4 regions of the Lysinibacillus sp. Ag94 genome follow, and region 3 is predicted to be linked to each of the others. Evidence: riboswitches for the same ligand, from Rfam matches in the RefSeq annotation. Region 3 holds a riboswitch; each other region holds the start of a gene.
What was found. A riboswitch is a leader RNA that binds a small molecule or an ion and turns the genes downstream of it on or off. The one in region 3 is predicted to bind S-adenosylmethionine.
Positions count from the first base shown of each region.

Region 1: another riboswitch for S-adenosylmethionine. It lies ahead of MY533_RS01510 (MetQ/NlpA family ABC transporter substrate-binding protein); the one in region 3 lies ahead of MY533_RS19485 (bifunctional homocysteine S-methyltransferase/methylenetetrahydrofolate reductase).
Region 2: another riboswitch for S-adenosylmethionine. It lies ahead of MY533_RS18040 (methionine ABC transporter ATP-binding protein); the one in region 3 lies ahead of MY533_RS19485 (bifunctional homocysteine S-methyltransferase/methylenetetrahydrofolate reductase).
Region 4: another riboswitch for S-adenosylmethionine. It lies ahead of metA (homoserine O-acetyltransferase MetA); the one in region 3 lies ahead of MY533_RS19485 (bifunctional homocysteine S-methyltransferase/methylenetetrahydrofolate reductase).

Region 1 covers NZ_CP096780.1:332,625-335,764, forward strand. The annotation lists gene MY533_RS01505 (methionine ABC transporter ATP-binding protein) at 1-533, opposite strand, end outside; gene MY533_RS01510 (MetQ/NlpA family ABC transporter substrate-binding protein) at 629-1,462, opposite strand; SAM riboswitch class I at 1,549-1,653, opposite strand; gene MY533_RS01515 (pyridoxal phosphate-dependent aminotransferase) at 1,828-2,997, opposite strand; gene MY533_RS01520 (PhzF family phenazine biosynthesis protein) at 3,128-3,140, shown strand, end outside.
Region 2 covers NZ_CP096780.1:3,848,020-3,851,159, forward strand. The annotation lists gene MY533_RS18035 (methionine ABC transporter permease) at 1-380, opposite strand, end outside; gene MY533_RS18040 (methionine ABC transporter ATP-binding protein) at 370-1,398, opposite strand; SAM riboswitch class I at 1,660-1,764, opposite strand; gene MY533_RS18045 (thioredoxin family protein) at 1,829-2,131, opposite strand; gene MY533_RS18050 (toprim domain-containing protein) at 2,147-2,488, opposite strand; gene gcvH (glycine cleavage system protein GcvH) at 2,930-3,140, opposite strand, start outside.
Region 3 covers NZ_CP096780.1:4,132,917-4,136,056, forward strand. The annotation lists gene MY533_RS19485 (bifunctional homocysteine S-methyltransferase/methylenetetrahydrofolate reductase) at 1-1,397, opposite strand, end outside; SAM riboswitch class I at 1,708-1,806, opposite strand; gene MY533_RS19490 (protoporphyrinogen oxidase) at 1,932-3,140, opposite strand, start outside.
Region 4 covers NZ_CP096780.1:2,468,130-2,471,269, reverse strand. The annotation lists gene MY533_RS11390 (TSUP family transporter) at 1-197, opposite strand, end outside; gene MY533_RS11385 (TrmB family transcriptional regulator) at 322-1,104, shown strand; gene MY533_RS11380 (nucleotide excision repair endonuclease) at 1,178-1,549, opposite strand; SAM riboswitch class I at 1,745-1,855, shown strand; gene metA (homoserine O-acetyltransferase MetA) at 1,993-2,928, shown strand; gene MY533_RS11370 (GerAB/ArcD/ProY family transporter) at 3,005-3,140, opposite strand, start outside.

The DNA of each region.
Region 1 (3,140 bases), 830 kb from region 3:
GCGTCTGTTGTTTCGGGGTCGAGTGCACTTGTCGCTTCATCACTAAGCAAAATCTCAGGCTCCTGGGCAAGGGCACGTGCAATAGCGACACGTTGCTTTTGACCACCTGAAAGCTGGCTAGGATAGCTATCTAATTTCTCCGTTAGACCAACAATTTCTGCATATTTTGCAACGCGTTTTTTTACTTCAGAGTCGTTATAGCCAAGAAGCTTTAATGGTATCGAGATATTGTTGTAAACAGTCGCTGTTTTTAAAAGGTTAAAATGCTGGAAGATCATCCCGATTTTTTGCCGAGTTTTGCGAAGGTCGTTTAGAGAAAGGGAAGTAATATCTACATGATCGATGAATACTTTTCCTGTTGTTGGACGTTCTAATAAATTCACACAGCGAATAAGGGTACTCTTTCCTGCACCACTGTAGCCAATAACCCCATGGATTTCACCTTTTTTAACATGCAGGTTAATACCATCTACTGCTTTGACGATACCATTTTTAGTTTTAAATTCTTTTGTTATATTTTCTAGTTGAATCATAAGGTGATATCTCCTTTCTAAGTCCTTCGATAAAGCAAGAATCTGCTAGCTTTCCTGTAGGAGTCTCGCAGATTCTTGAAATACTTAATCGTCACTTACCAGCTTGGAATTATGGAGCCTTGGAATTTTTCTTCAATAAATTTGCGTACCTCATCAGATTGATAAGCTTCAACAAATTTTTTGATCGTTGGGTCATCTTCGTTTTCAGCACGCACCACAATGTAGTTCACATATGGAGAGTCCGTAGATTCTAAAAGAATGGAGTCTTTTTTAGGATTAAGGCCAGCATCAAGAGCGAAGTTTGTATTAATGGCAGCTACATCTACTTCACTAAGCTGTTTAGGAATTTGTGCAGCCTCTAATTCAATGAATTTCAAATTCTTTTTGTTTTCTTCCACATCGCGAATAGATGCTGTTAAGTCTGCACCGTCTTTTAATTTAATGATGCCAGCCTCTTGAAGGACAAATAGAGCACGAGCCCCGTTCGTTGGATCATTCGGTAATCCGAATGTAGCACCATCTGGAACTTCATCCAATGATTTATATTTCTCGGAGTATATGCCCATAGGAGTTAAAATTGTTTTTCCTACTGGCACTAAATCTGTTTTGTGATCTTTGTTAAATGCATCGAGGAAAGGCTCGTGTTGATAGCTGTTTACATCAAGATCACCCTCGGCTAACGATGTATTTGGTAAAACATAATCAGAAAACGTTTTTAGTTCTACCTCTAAGCCATTTTCTTTGGCAACTTTTGCTGCAGCCTCTGCAATTTGTTCGTGTGGACCAGAAGTTACACCTACTACAATCTTATTTTCATTAATAGTCTTACTTTGACTATCCTTACTATTTTCTTTAGTACCACAGCCCACTAATGCTGCTACTAATGTAAGACTTGCTAAACCTAATAAAATCTTGTTTTTCTTTTTCATGAAACATACCTCCAAAGTTGTTTTATCGGTAATAAAAATAAAAAAACTCTCTTAAAAATTAAGAGAGGCTCATGAAAAATTGTCCTCTCTTATCTTTCAAACAATGATTGTTTGCTGGAATTAGCACCTTCCTTAAAAAAGGAGGTTGCCGAGCTTCATAGGGCCAGTCCCTCAGCTACTCTTGATAAGAGATTTATAATATTTTTTTGTAAATCCGATAGAACTAATATAAATTATAGGATATAGTAAGTCAATTGAATTTTTAAAATTTTTCATTTTATTTTAATGTTTAGTCGCGAAAGAAGAGAGAAAAAACTGTCCCTATAGCAAGTTTGAGCTAATGGAACAGTTTTTGATTGAAATGTTCACAGGTTAAATAAGTTTAATTTTTCAATTCTGCTGATCGCTTCACGTAAGCGGTCTTCGCTAACAAGTAAACCAACTCGTACAAAGCCTTCACCATATTGACCGAAGCCATTGCCTGCAGCTACTGCTATATCAGCTTTGTCGAGCAATATATCGGCAAATTGTTCACTCGTAAAACCTAGTGGAACAGGGAGCCATGCAAAAAAAGAGCCTCTTGGTGCTGTAACTTGCCAACCAATTCGCTGAGCTTCTTCAATCAGGACGTTTCGTCGACGCTCATAGGTCGCTCTTAGCTTATCCGCGCAACTTTGGGAAGCAGTAAGCGCAACTGCTGCGGCTTGTTGTACGGCAGGAAATTGACTACAAAATAGATGATCTTGCATAAGGTTAATAGCTGCGATAATGTCGGGGTTACCAACCGCGAAACCAATGCGCCAGCCTGCCATATTATACGTTTTGGATAATGTATACATTTCGATACCGACATCTTTAGCACCATCAGCTTGCAGGAAGCTGACAGGTTTATGGCCGTCAAATCCAATCGCTCCGTAGGCAAAATCATGTGCGACGATAATATTATGCTTTTTTGCAAAGCGTACTGTTTCCTCGAAAAATTCCAATGTTGCAGTACCGCCAGTTGGATTATTCGGGTAATTCAAGTACAGCAACTTCGCCTTTTCCTTTACTTCATCGGCTAAAGCAGTATAATCTGGCAGGAAATCATTTTCTGCGAAAAGAGGCATAACTTCAAAATTAACATCACCTAATACGACACCAGATAAGTAATCTGGATATCCAGGGTCAGGTAATAGCATAGTGTCACCGGGGTTTAAAACAGCTAACGGTAGCTCAACAAGACCAATTTTCGTACCTCCGAGAATAGCAACCTCTGTATCAGGGTCAATGTCCACATTGTATTCACGTTTGTAGAAGCTTGCTGCTGCTTGGCGTAATTCTGCTATGCCACGAAATGGAGAGTATTGATGATTTTGAGGATTTTCTGCCGCCTCCTGTAATGCTTTAATAATGTGTAAAGGGGTGGGTTGATCTGGATTACCTTGACCAAGATTGATAACATCACGTCCTTCAGCAAGAGCAGCGTTTACTTTTTGTACAAGTGCTGCAAAAAATTGAGTTGGGAGTTGCTGTAGTTTTTTTGAGAATTCCATGCACGTCCACCTTTTTCAGAATATAATAATTATTGAAGATATGATGCACATAATATTACTTTTTTTAGTAATTGTCTAGAGTATTTTCAGTTAACGAAAAATCAAAAGTGACGCAAATGAGGTGGGAAAATTGCACAAAGTCT
Region 2 (3,140 bases), 280 kb from region 3:
GCTTCAATAACACCTTTATCAATTTCGCGTAAAGCAATTAATACCATACGAGCATAAAATGGTGCAGCCCCAATAATTAATGCTGGTAAAGCCGCATCTGCGCCACGAATTGTGCCGAGTAAAAATTTCGTAAATGGAATTAATAAAATAATCAAGACGATAAATGGGATCGAACGGAAAATATTAACGATTGATCCTGTTAAAAAATTCACAATTTTATTGGCCCATAGTTGGTTGGGACTTGATAAAAATAATAAGATTCCAATTACTAATCCAAGTATAAATGTGATAACCGTAGAAATTGTTGTCATGTACAATGTTTCATACGTAGCGTCCCACATTTTTTCCCAGTCGACATTCGGAAAAAGACTAGTTAGCATTTGCAATCACCTCCGTTTGTACTTCGACTGTATTTAAGTAGCTAAGTGCAGCAGCAACATTGGCACCTAAGCCATCAATTTGCACAATAAGTGTACCGTACGCTCCATTTTTCGTTTGCGAAATATTACCATGTACAATACTTACTTCTACATCAAACTGTTTCACAAGATGTGAAATGACAGGCTGCTCTGTTTTTTCTCCTACAAAGATTAGCTTAACAAGTTGTCCATTAGGATAATTTGCTTTAATTTGTGCCACAGTTTCCTGTGTTTCCTTCGTATCTGTAATTTGAGAAACGAATTTTTTCGTAATGGCAGCTTGTGGAGCTTGGAATACTTGTAATACTTCGCCACGTTCTACAATTTCTCCAGCTTCCATAACCGCTACACGATGACAAATCTTACGAATAACGTGCATCTCATGTGTGATTAAGACAATCGTTAAACCTAATCGTTCGTTAATATCGACAAGTAGATCAAGAATAGCATCTGTCGTCTCTGGATCGAGTGCGGATGTTGCCTCATCACATAACAATACCTCTGGATTATTAGCAAGTGCACGAGCGATACCTACCCGTTGTTTTTGTCCCCCCGATAGTTGTGATGGATATGCTTTTTCGCGCCCATCCAAGCCAACTAGTGTAATCAATTCTTTCACACGTGCTTCACGTTTTGCCTTTGGCACACCTGCGATTTCGAGTGGGAAAGCGATGTTTTCTGCAACAGTTCTAGACCAAAGTAAATTGAAATGCTGGAAAATCATACTTACCTTTTGTCTAGCATCCCTAAGCTTTTGCCCCTTTATGGATGAAAACTCTTGATTGTTAACCGTCACCGTACCAGATGTAGGCTTTTCTAACCCATTTAACAAGCGAATCATTGTACTTTTACCAGCGCCACTATAGCCGATAATGCCGAAAATTTCACCTTTTTTAATAGAAAGGTTGACGTCTTTAACTGCTGTTAATTCGCCATTCGTAGTTTTGTATTTCTTCGTAATATTTTGAAGATTAATCATAGCGAATTCTCCTTTTCTCATATCAATTATGCCTCGTTAAGGTCACTCAGTCGTTTTTTTGTTGTTGCTGTCGCTTCGCTTTCGCACAGATAAAAACCGTGTTGCTGTCGCTTCGCTTTCGCACAGATAAAAACCGTGTTGCTGTCGCTTCGCTTGATCGCCACAGGACATGACATTCTTAGAACTGAGTTCCTCTATTAAAAAAACCCCTTCACTTATAGACAAGTAGAAGGGGTCACGTAACTTATACGCTAAACCGTTCTCTCATCTTTCAAAGATAAATCTTTGGGTGATTTGGCACCTTTTCACGTTTGTGATGGTTGCCGGGCTTCATAGGGCACTTCCCTCCGCCGCTCTTTATAAGAGTTCGATATATTTATTGTTTTTTTAATATATTTGTTACTTTACCACGCGATTAATATTCCGTCAATTAATTTTTTAACAATTCGTATAAATACGGTACAGATTGAAAGGCATAAACCTTTGCTGTCATTTCTCCGCCTTCATATACGAGTAAACATGGTACACTTTCGATTTTATTATCATAAGCTATTTGCTCTATAAAATTTATATTCGCTTTACCAATCTGTAGTTGTGGCAACAATTGTTCAACTACCATCATCATTTTCGATGCAACTGCGCACGTTCCACACATTGGCGTATATAAATAAAAGGCAGCTTTTTCACCGGACTGGATAGCCGCGTTCCACTGCTCTGTTGACCATTCTTCCATCTTTTTCACGCAACCTTACAAAATATACTCATTATGGATTGAGAAATGTGCACGAAGCAATATAGCCGCTAACACTTTCCTCGGAGTTGTCTCAACTTCCTTATATGTTGGCATCGTTCGTAAATGCTCAGCCTCTGGATAATGTCTGTCCATTAATGCCCGTAGCTTATTACCTGATGTATCTGCATCAAAAAATGTATAAAGCTCACAACCCTCATATGGATCGAGTAGCTCTTCTAATTGATGCACACCAATTGTACCATTTGTACAAAGTATTTTTACGTCTTCATTTAAAATAGGTTCGATTTGAAGTTTATCCGATCGGCCTTCTACAATTAAGCATTTTCCCTCGAACATCACGCCACCCCCATTTAGACATAGCCCTTATAATTCATTATATCAATAAACCTTATCGTTGATACAGTTAGATACCTATTAATAAAGAAATATACTTGCATTTACTTCACCAACAATAGTGGGAGAATGCATGAGGATAATAAAAAAACGTCGGTAGTTTCCGACGTTTTTCTAATTAATTATGCCTCGGCATAATTGCGTCCGAAATCGACTTTGCGCTTAGGCCTACACGATGGCCGACGCGATGTCGTTCATTTCGGTAAAACCACAAGGACGTGGTATTTTTACCGATGCAGGTCAGTTAACCATAATCGCATGCATGCGATGATCTTAGGCTAACATCCTTTAAGCACACCTTTCCGATTCCGTGACATCCGCCGGAGGCTGTAACTTCTTGTTGCTAATGTTTAGGCACCTGCTATAAGAAGCTAAAGGCTTGTCTTATTCTGCAATCATTTCTTCGTATTGCTCAGCTGTCATAAGCTTGTCAATTTCTGAAGCATCAGCAGGCTCTACAACGATCATCCATGCTTTTTCATATGGTGATTCATTAACGAATTCTGGGCTATCTTCTAAATCTGCATTTACTTCAACTACTGTACCTGAGATTGGTGCGTATAATTCAGAAACTGTTTTAACAGATTCTACGCTA
Region 3 (3,140 bases):
GCAGCCGCTACAGAGAAATTTGCCTTTTTACGAAGCGGTTTCCCTGAGAACGAAACACCTTCATTTAACTGTTTTATTAATTGGATTAGCTCCATTGACGATACGTCGTAAACGCTAGTTGCTCCTGGGAAATCGCCTACCTTTGTCGGATCTCCAGTAACCGCTAAAACATCATGAATTCCTAGTGCATTTAATCCCATTAAATGTGATTGAAGACCAATTAAATTTCGATCTCGGCATGTTATATGGGTTAACGGGCGTACCCCGTGCGTTTCTTTCAGTAAGGCACCCATTGCGACATTACTAATCCTTGGAGAAGCAAGTGAATTATCTGCCATCATGACTACATCCGCGCCCGCCTCATATATTTTCTTTGCCCCTTTAATAAAGCCTTCTATTTCTAAATGTCTTGGTGTATCTAACTCCACAATAACCGAGCGTTCACGTTTTACTTTTTCATGTAATGGCTCATAATTTGCTGGCTCTGCCTCACGCACAATCTCTATTTTTTCTGGCTTTGTATACTTTTCTTCAACCGGGGATAACTCTTCTAAGTACTTTTTCGCTGCAGCAATATGCTTTGGTGTCGTACCACAACAGCCACCAATTAAACGCACCCCTTGATCACGAAGCTCTACAGCTGCTCGACCAAAATAATCAGCCTCCGACTCATAAACGACACGCCCATCCTCTAAATCAAGAAGAGAGGCGTTCGGATACGCTGACATAAATGCCTGCTCAGGAAGCTCTACCCCTTCAAAAGCTTGGATAGTATGGTGAGGACCTAAACGACAGTTAACACCTACGATATCAGCACCTAACGCTTCAAGTTCATGTAAGGCGTGATTTAAGCTCATTCCATTTTGTAATACTCCGGGTTCGTGCATAGAAACTTGAGCGATAATCGGTAATGTCGTTTTAGCTCGTAGCATTGATAAAGTCGCTGTTAGCTCTTCAAAATCATAATAGGTTTCAAGTAAAAGGCCATCTGGATTTCCTGCAAGTAAAACCGTTGCCTGCTCATCTATAGTTGCTAAGATTTCCTCTAACGTTGCATCACTTTTTCGAATACCACGGATTCCCCCAATAGTACCCAAAACAAATTGCCCACCATCCGCTGCTGCACGTTTTGCAATCGTTATAGCAGCTTCATTATATTGCTGTACACGAGATTCTAATCCATAGCGGGCTAATTTTATGGCATTAGCTCCGTAAGTGTTCGTCTGAATAATATCGGCACCAGCAGCTATATATTCTCTATGAATCTTTTCAATTAATTCCGGTCTCTGTACATTCATTTCCTCATGACAGTACTCCAAGCCATAGCCGTATAAAACTGTACCAATTGCACCATCTGCTGTAAGAACATGCGTTTTTAACCTTTCAAGCAATCCCATAAAACTAACCTCTCTTTCTTTTTCTATCATTATGCCTCGGCATAATTCGTTCTGAATCGGCTTTGGGCTTAGGCTGCAGGTTAGTTAGCCTACTACTAGCCGCTGAGAACTCCTTGCCGATTCCGTGACATCCGCCGAAGGCTTTAGGTCAACACGAAGTTGGTCACTCAGTCGTTGCCACAGGACGTGGCGTTCTTAGACCGAGTTCCTCTATTTCGACTGATGTTTGGACATCAGCCGAAAAAAAGTTAAAATAAAAAAGCCTTCTTTCACAAAAAAAGAAGGCTTTTACGTTTCGTAATTGTTTTCCTTCTCATCTTCGACACACGGTCTTCTGGATTTAGCACCTGACAATAAGTTGGTTGCTGAAGCTTCATAGGGCCAGTCCCTCTGCTTCTCTTGATAAGAATTTAGTATGAATTTTTTAAATAATTAAAAGAATCATATCGTTTACGAACGATTGAGTCAAGACTATTTCACTGAACAAAGGATAATTTTTACGAAATTCATAAAATTTTGATTTATATTAAACAATTACAATAGTTTTTCTACAAGTTCCTCACCAATTTTTTTACCATTTTGAATACACGCACCTATGCCTACTCCAAAATAAGAGCATCCTGCTATTGATAAATTTGGATAGTTTTTCTCGAGCTCTTGTAAGAGACCTTGCAACGCTTCACGATGTGCCAAGTCGTACTTCGGCATCTGGTCGATCCATTTCGTCACGTTAATAACAGTTGGTTTTTCTTCAATCCCTAAGCTTTTTCTTACGTCCTCTAGAGCTACAACCGCTAATTCTTCATCTGACATCATACGCAATTTCTCATACTCAGGGTTAATGCTCTTATAAAAAAGTCGTACAAGTAATTTTCCTTCTGCTGAAGTGTGTTTCCACTTGCGGCTTGTCCACGTTGCTGCATTACAGATAACATCCGAATTATGTGACACAATATAGCCTGTTCCATCTGCAGGTAATCTATTATCAGGAACATCAAATCCTAAATAAATCGTAATGGCGGATGCAGTATTAAATTGTTCAAAATAGCCGTTCAAAGAGTCATCCTGTAATAAGCTTTGTACCGCTTCATTTGGCAGTGCCAATACAACATGATTTGCTTCAATCATTTTACCGTTTGCTAACGTAACTGCGTATAGATTCTCCTGCTTTTTAACACTAGTAGTAGCAATCCCTTTTATAATTTCTACATCTGTTAATGTTTCTTCAAGTCGATCAATTAGTGACGATAAACCATTTTTAAATGAAATAAATTTTTTATTGGCGGCTTTCACAAATTGTTCTCTGTTTGCATCGAAACCTTTAATAATACTACCGTAATCGTTTTTGTAATCGATTAAATACGGTAAAGTAGAAGCAATTGAAAGTTGATTTAAATCTCCAGAATATACACCTGCAAGTACCGGTGCTATTTGGTTTTGAACAAGCTCTTCACCTAAATAATACGTTAAAAATTCCCCAATCGAGCTTTCCTTTGTAAACCTTTCATTCGGCATTGTTAAATCCTTTAACGCTTCTTTTTTACCTTCCTCTGATACAAGCGTGCTTTCCTCAAGAGATTGTAAGCTCATAGGAATACCGAATGTTGAGTCTGCTGGGATGGCATGTAGCTCATTATTTGTGTAAATATACGAAATACCTGTTTCGTTATATACAAGATTTTGTGCAAAATTCAGTTCCTCTACTAACTCCATGACACCTTTATGACGCGCTACAATAGAATC
Region 4 (3,140 bases), 1.7 Mb from region 3:
GAGATGGTTGATGTTAAAGAACCCATGGTGCCGGCAAGTTTATTAGTGGCTACTGCAGCTGCTGGATTTAAACCAGCAAACATAAGGGCAGGTAACGCAATTAAGCCTCCACCCCCAACGACTGCATCCACAAAGGCGGCTAAAAATCCAAAAGATATTAATAATATGACTACATTTACATCTACTTCAAATAGCATGTTTACACCTCTTTCGATAGTTACTACCGAAATAGTAACTAAATTTCACTTTGCTGTAAAGAATTATTTTTTATTGGCTTATCTTTATAGCCTTAACTTATAATAAAGGAAATGGAGGGATCGAATGGTTGAATTAATCGCGCAATTAAAAGAACTAGGATTCACAGAATATGAAGCGAAGGCCTATATTGCACTCGTACAAAATAGTCATGTTAGTGCCTATCAAGTAAGTAAAAACTCCGGTATCCCTCGTGCAAGAATATACGACATACTTGATGTACTTGTTGAAAAAGGGTTAGTACTAAAAGAAGAAACGGCAGATCAAACGATATACTCTTCCATTCCTGTCGCTGTGTTTTTACAGCAAATTCAGCAACGTTGGCAATCGAATTTCACATCGATTAGTGATCAATTAGAAAAATTAGAAGTAAAAGAGCAGGAAGCGGAGCATAAAGTTGTCACGATAAAAGGAAAAGAGGCAATCGTTAATTATTGTCAGTCATTATTAAAAAAAGCGGAGAAAAAAGTTATATTATCGATGTGGGAAGATATGTATGGGGAATTACGAGAAGCTATACAAGAGGTCGCACAGCATATTCCGATTCATGGTATTACATTGAATGTGGATGAAAATGTTTCACCCTTAGACCAGCATCGAACTACACAATATACGAGAAAAACTTCTACGCCACATTGGTTTATTTTGTCTGTAGATGGTCAAGATATGATTTATGGTCACTCTCCAGCACATCATGAAACCGCTTTTATTACCAATGATCCTGTTCATATTTATTTATTAGAGGATTATATCTGGCATGACGTGCTTATTAATCGCCTTTTAAAGCGCGATGATACGGAGCTTGAGGAATGGATTACGAAAGAACGTAAAGCATTTTTTTTAGAATGAAAATATTGAAAAAGAATCTGCAAGCCTCCATGTACATTTCATAAGGCGAGCAGATTCTTTTTTTCGTTAATTATTAATAAAATACTTTATCGACATTGTATTTAGCGCGGAATGAATTGATCGCGTACGTTTCATAAATTTCACGTTCCATTGGATCTTCCACTTCATACACTTCAATTTTGAAAACTTCATCACGATGATTTTTCATCGGTGACACATTGTCCTCAAAATGCTTTTTAATACGTTGACGAATTTTACGTGCTTTACCTACAAATAAAAGTTCGTTCTCTTCATTGTAGAATAAGAAAATACCACCCTTTTCACGAGTGATTTTATGGAAGTCGATAAAACCATGGTATGGTGTGATTGGTACATCTCCTGGCTTTAAATCTTGTTCGCGTTGGCGAATTACTACATCTGGTTTTGGAAAATCAATTTTAATCAAACTATTCACGTTCCTCTCTGTTACTAAAGGTATATGTTAACATAAGTACAACATGTTTACCATCAAATAATGAATGTAAACATTCAAGTTTAGTGTTAAACAAATGACATCATGACATGCATGATTAATAACAAAATATTCTATGTATTATTGATATTCTTAATTGTTCATGTTACAATTCTTTTTAATTAAATAATCTTATCAAGAGAAGTTGAGGGATTTGGCCCGATGACGCTTCAGCAACCTCTAACGAAAGTTAGAAAGGTGCTAATTCCAGCAAAGGATTTGTCCTTTGAGAGATAAGAGTGAACGTGGAAAAATCCTTCTCATTCTATCTCATATGGAATGAGGGGGATTTTTTAATTTCATCGTTTGATATTTGACTTTGCGCAGGGCCCGTGCATTGAATGTAACAAAAGAAATAAAAGAGAGGGGAATGCAAGATGCCAATTAATATTCCGAAAAACTTACCAGCTGGAGAACATTTACGTGAGGAAAAAATCTTCGTAATGGAAGAGGACAGAGCGAAGACGCAACAAATCCGTCCGTTAAATATATTAATTTTGAACTTAATGCCAGAAAAGGAAAAAACAGAGCTTCAATTACTTCGATTATTGGGGAATACACCGTTACAAGTAAATATTACATTTTTAAATACAGCTACGCATGAATCGAAAAATGTCAGTAAATCACATTTACAGTTATTTTACACGACCTTCAATCAAATCCGTCATCGCCGTTATGATGGTATGATTATTACAGGTGCACCAGTAGAAAAAATGGAATTTGAAGAAGTGAACTACTGGCAGGAAATTTCAGAAATTATGGATTGGTCTAAGACAAACGTAACATCGATTTTACATATATGTTGGGGTGCACAGGCGGCGTTATACCATCATTACGGTATCGGTAAAATAGGACTTCCTGCTAAATGCTCAGGTGTATATTCTCATGTCATTACGGATTTAACAGTGGATTTAGTACGAGGCTTTAGTGATTCATTTACGGCACCACATTCACGATATACATCTGTATCAATTGAAGAAGTACTTAGCCATCCTGATTTACGCTTACTCTCTTATTCTGAAGATGCTGGTGTTTTTATTGTGCAATCTAAAGATAATAAAAACATTATGATTACGGGCCATCTTGAATATGATGCAACGACTTTAGCTGATGAGTATAGTCGAGATGTTGCGAAAGGATTAGATATTGAGGTACCAGTGAATTACTTCCCACATGATAATCCCGCAAATGAACCGATTAATACGTGGCGTGCCCATACACATTTATTATTCTCCAATTGGTTGAACTACTATGTTTACCAAGAAACACCATACGAATGGGATTTCGTCGATCAAATTGAATATCATATTTAATGCCATTTAATAGCAATTAAAAATGATGACCTTGATTGGAGAGGGTCATCATTTTTTATGCCTTTATACTGTAAATTTAATTTTTATCACTGTTTGGGGTATTGCCAGTATCGCTATCATTCTGTGTAGTATTGCTTGAAGCGTTCTCACTTTTGCTCGGTGAAGGATTTTCACTATATCTACTACTATCACTTTGAGTAGAGTTATTACTA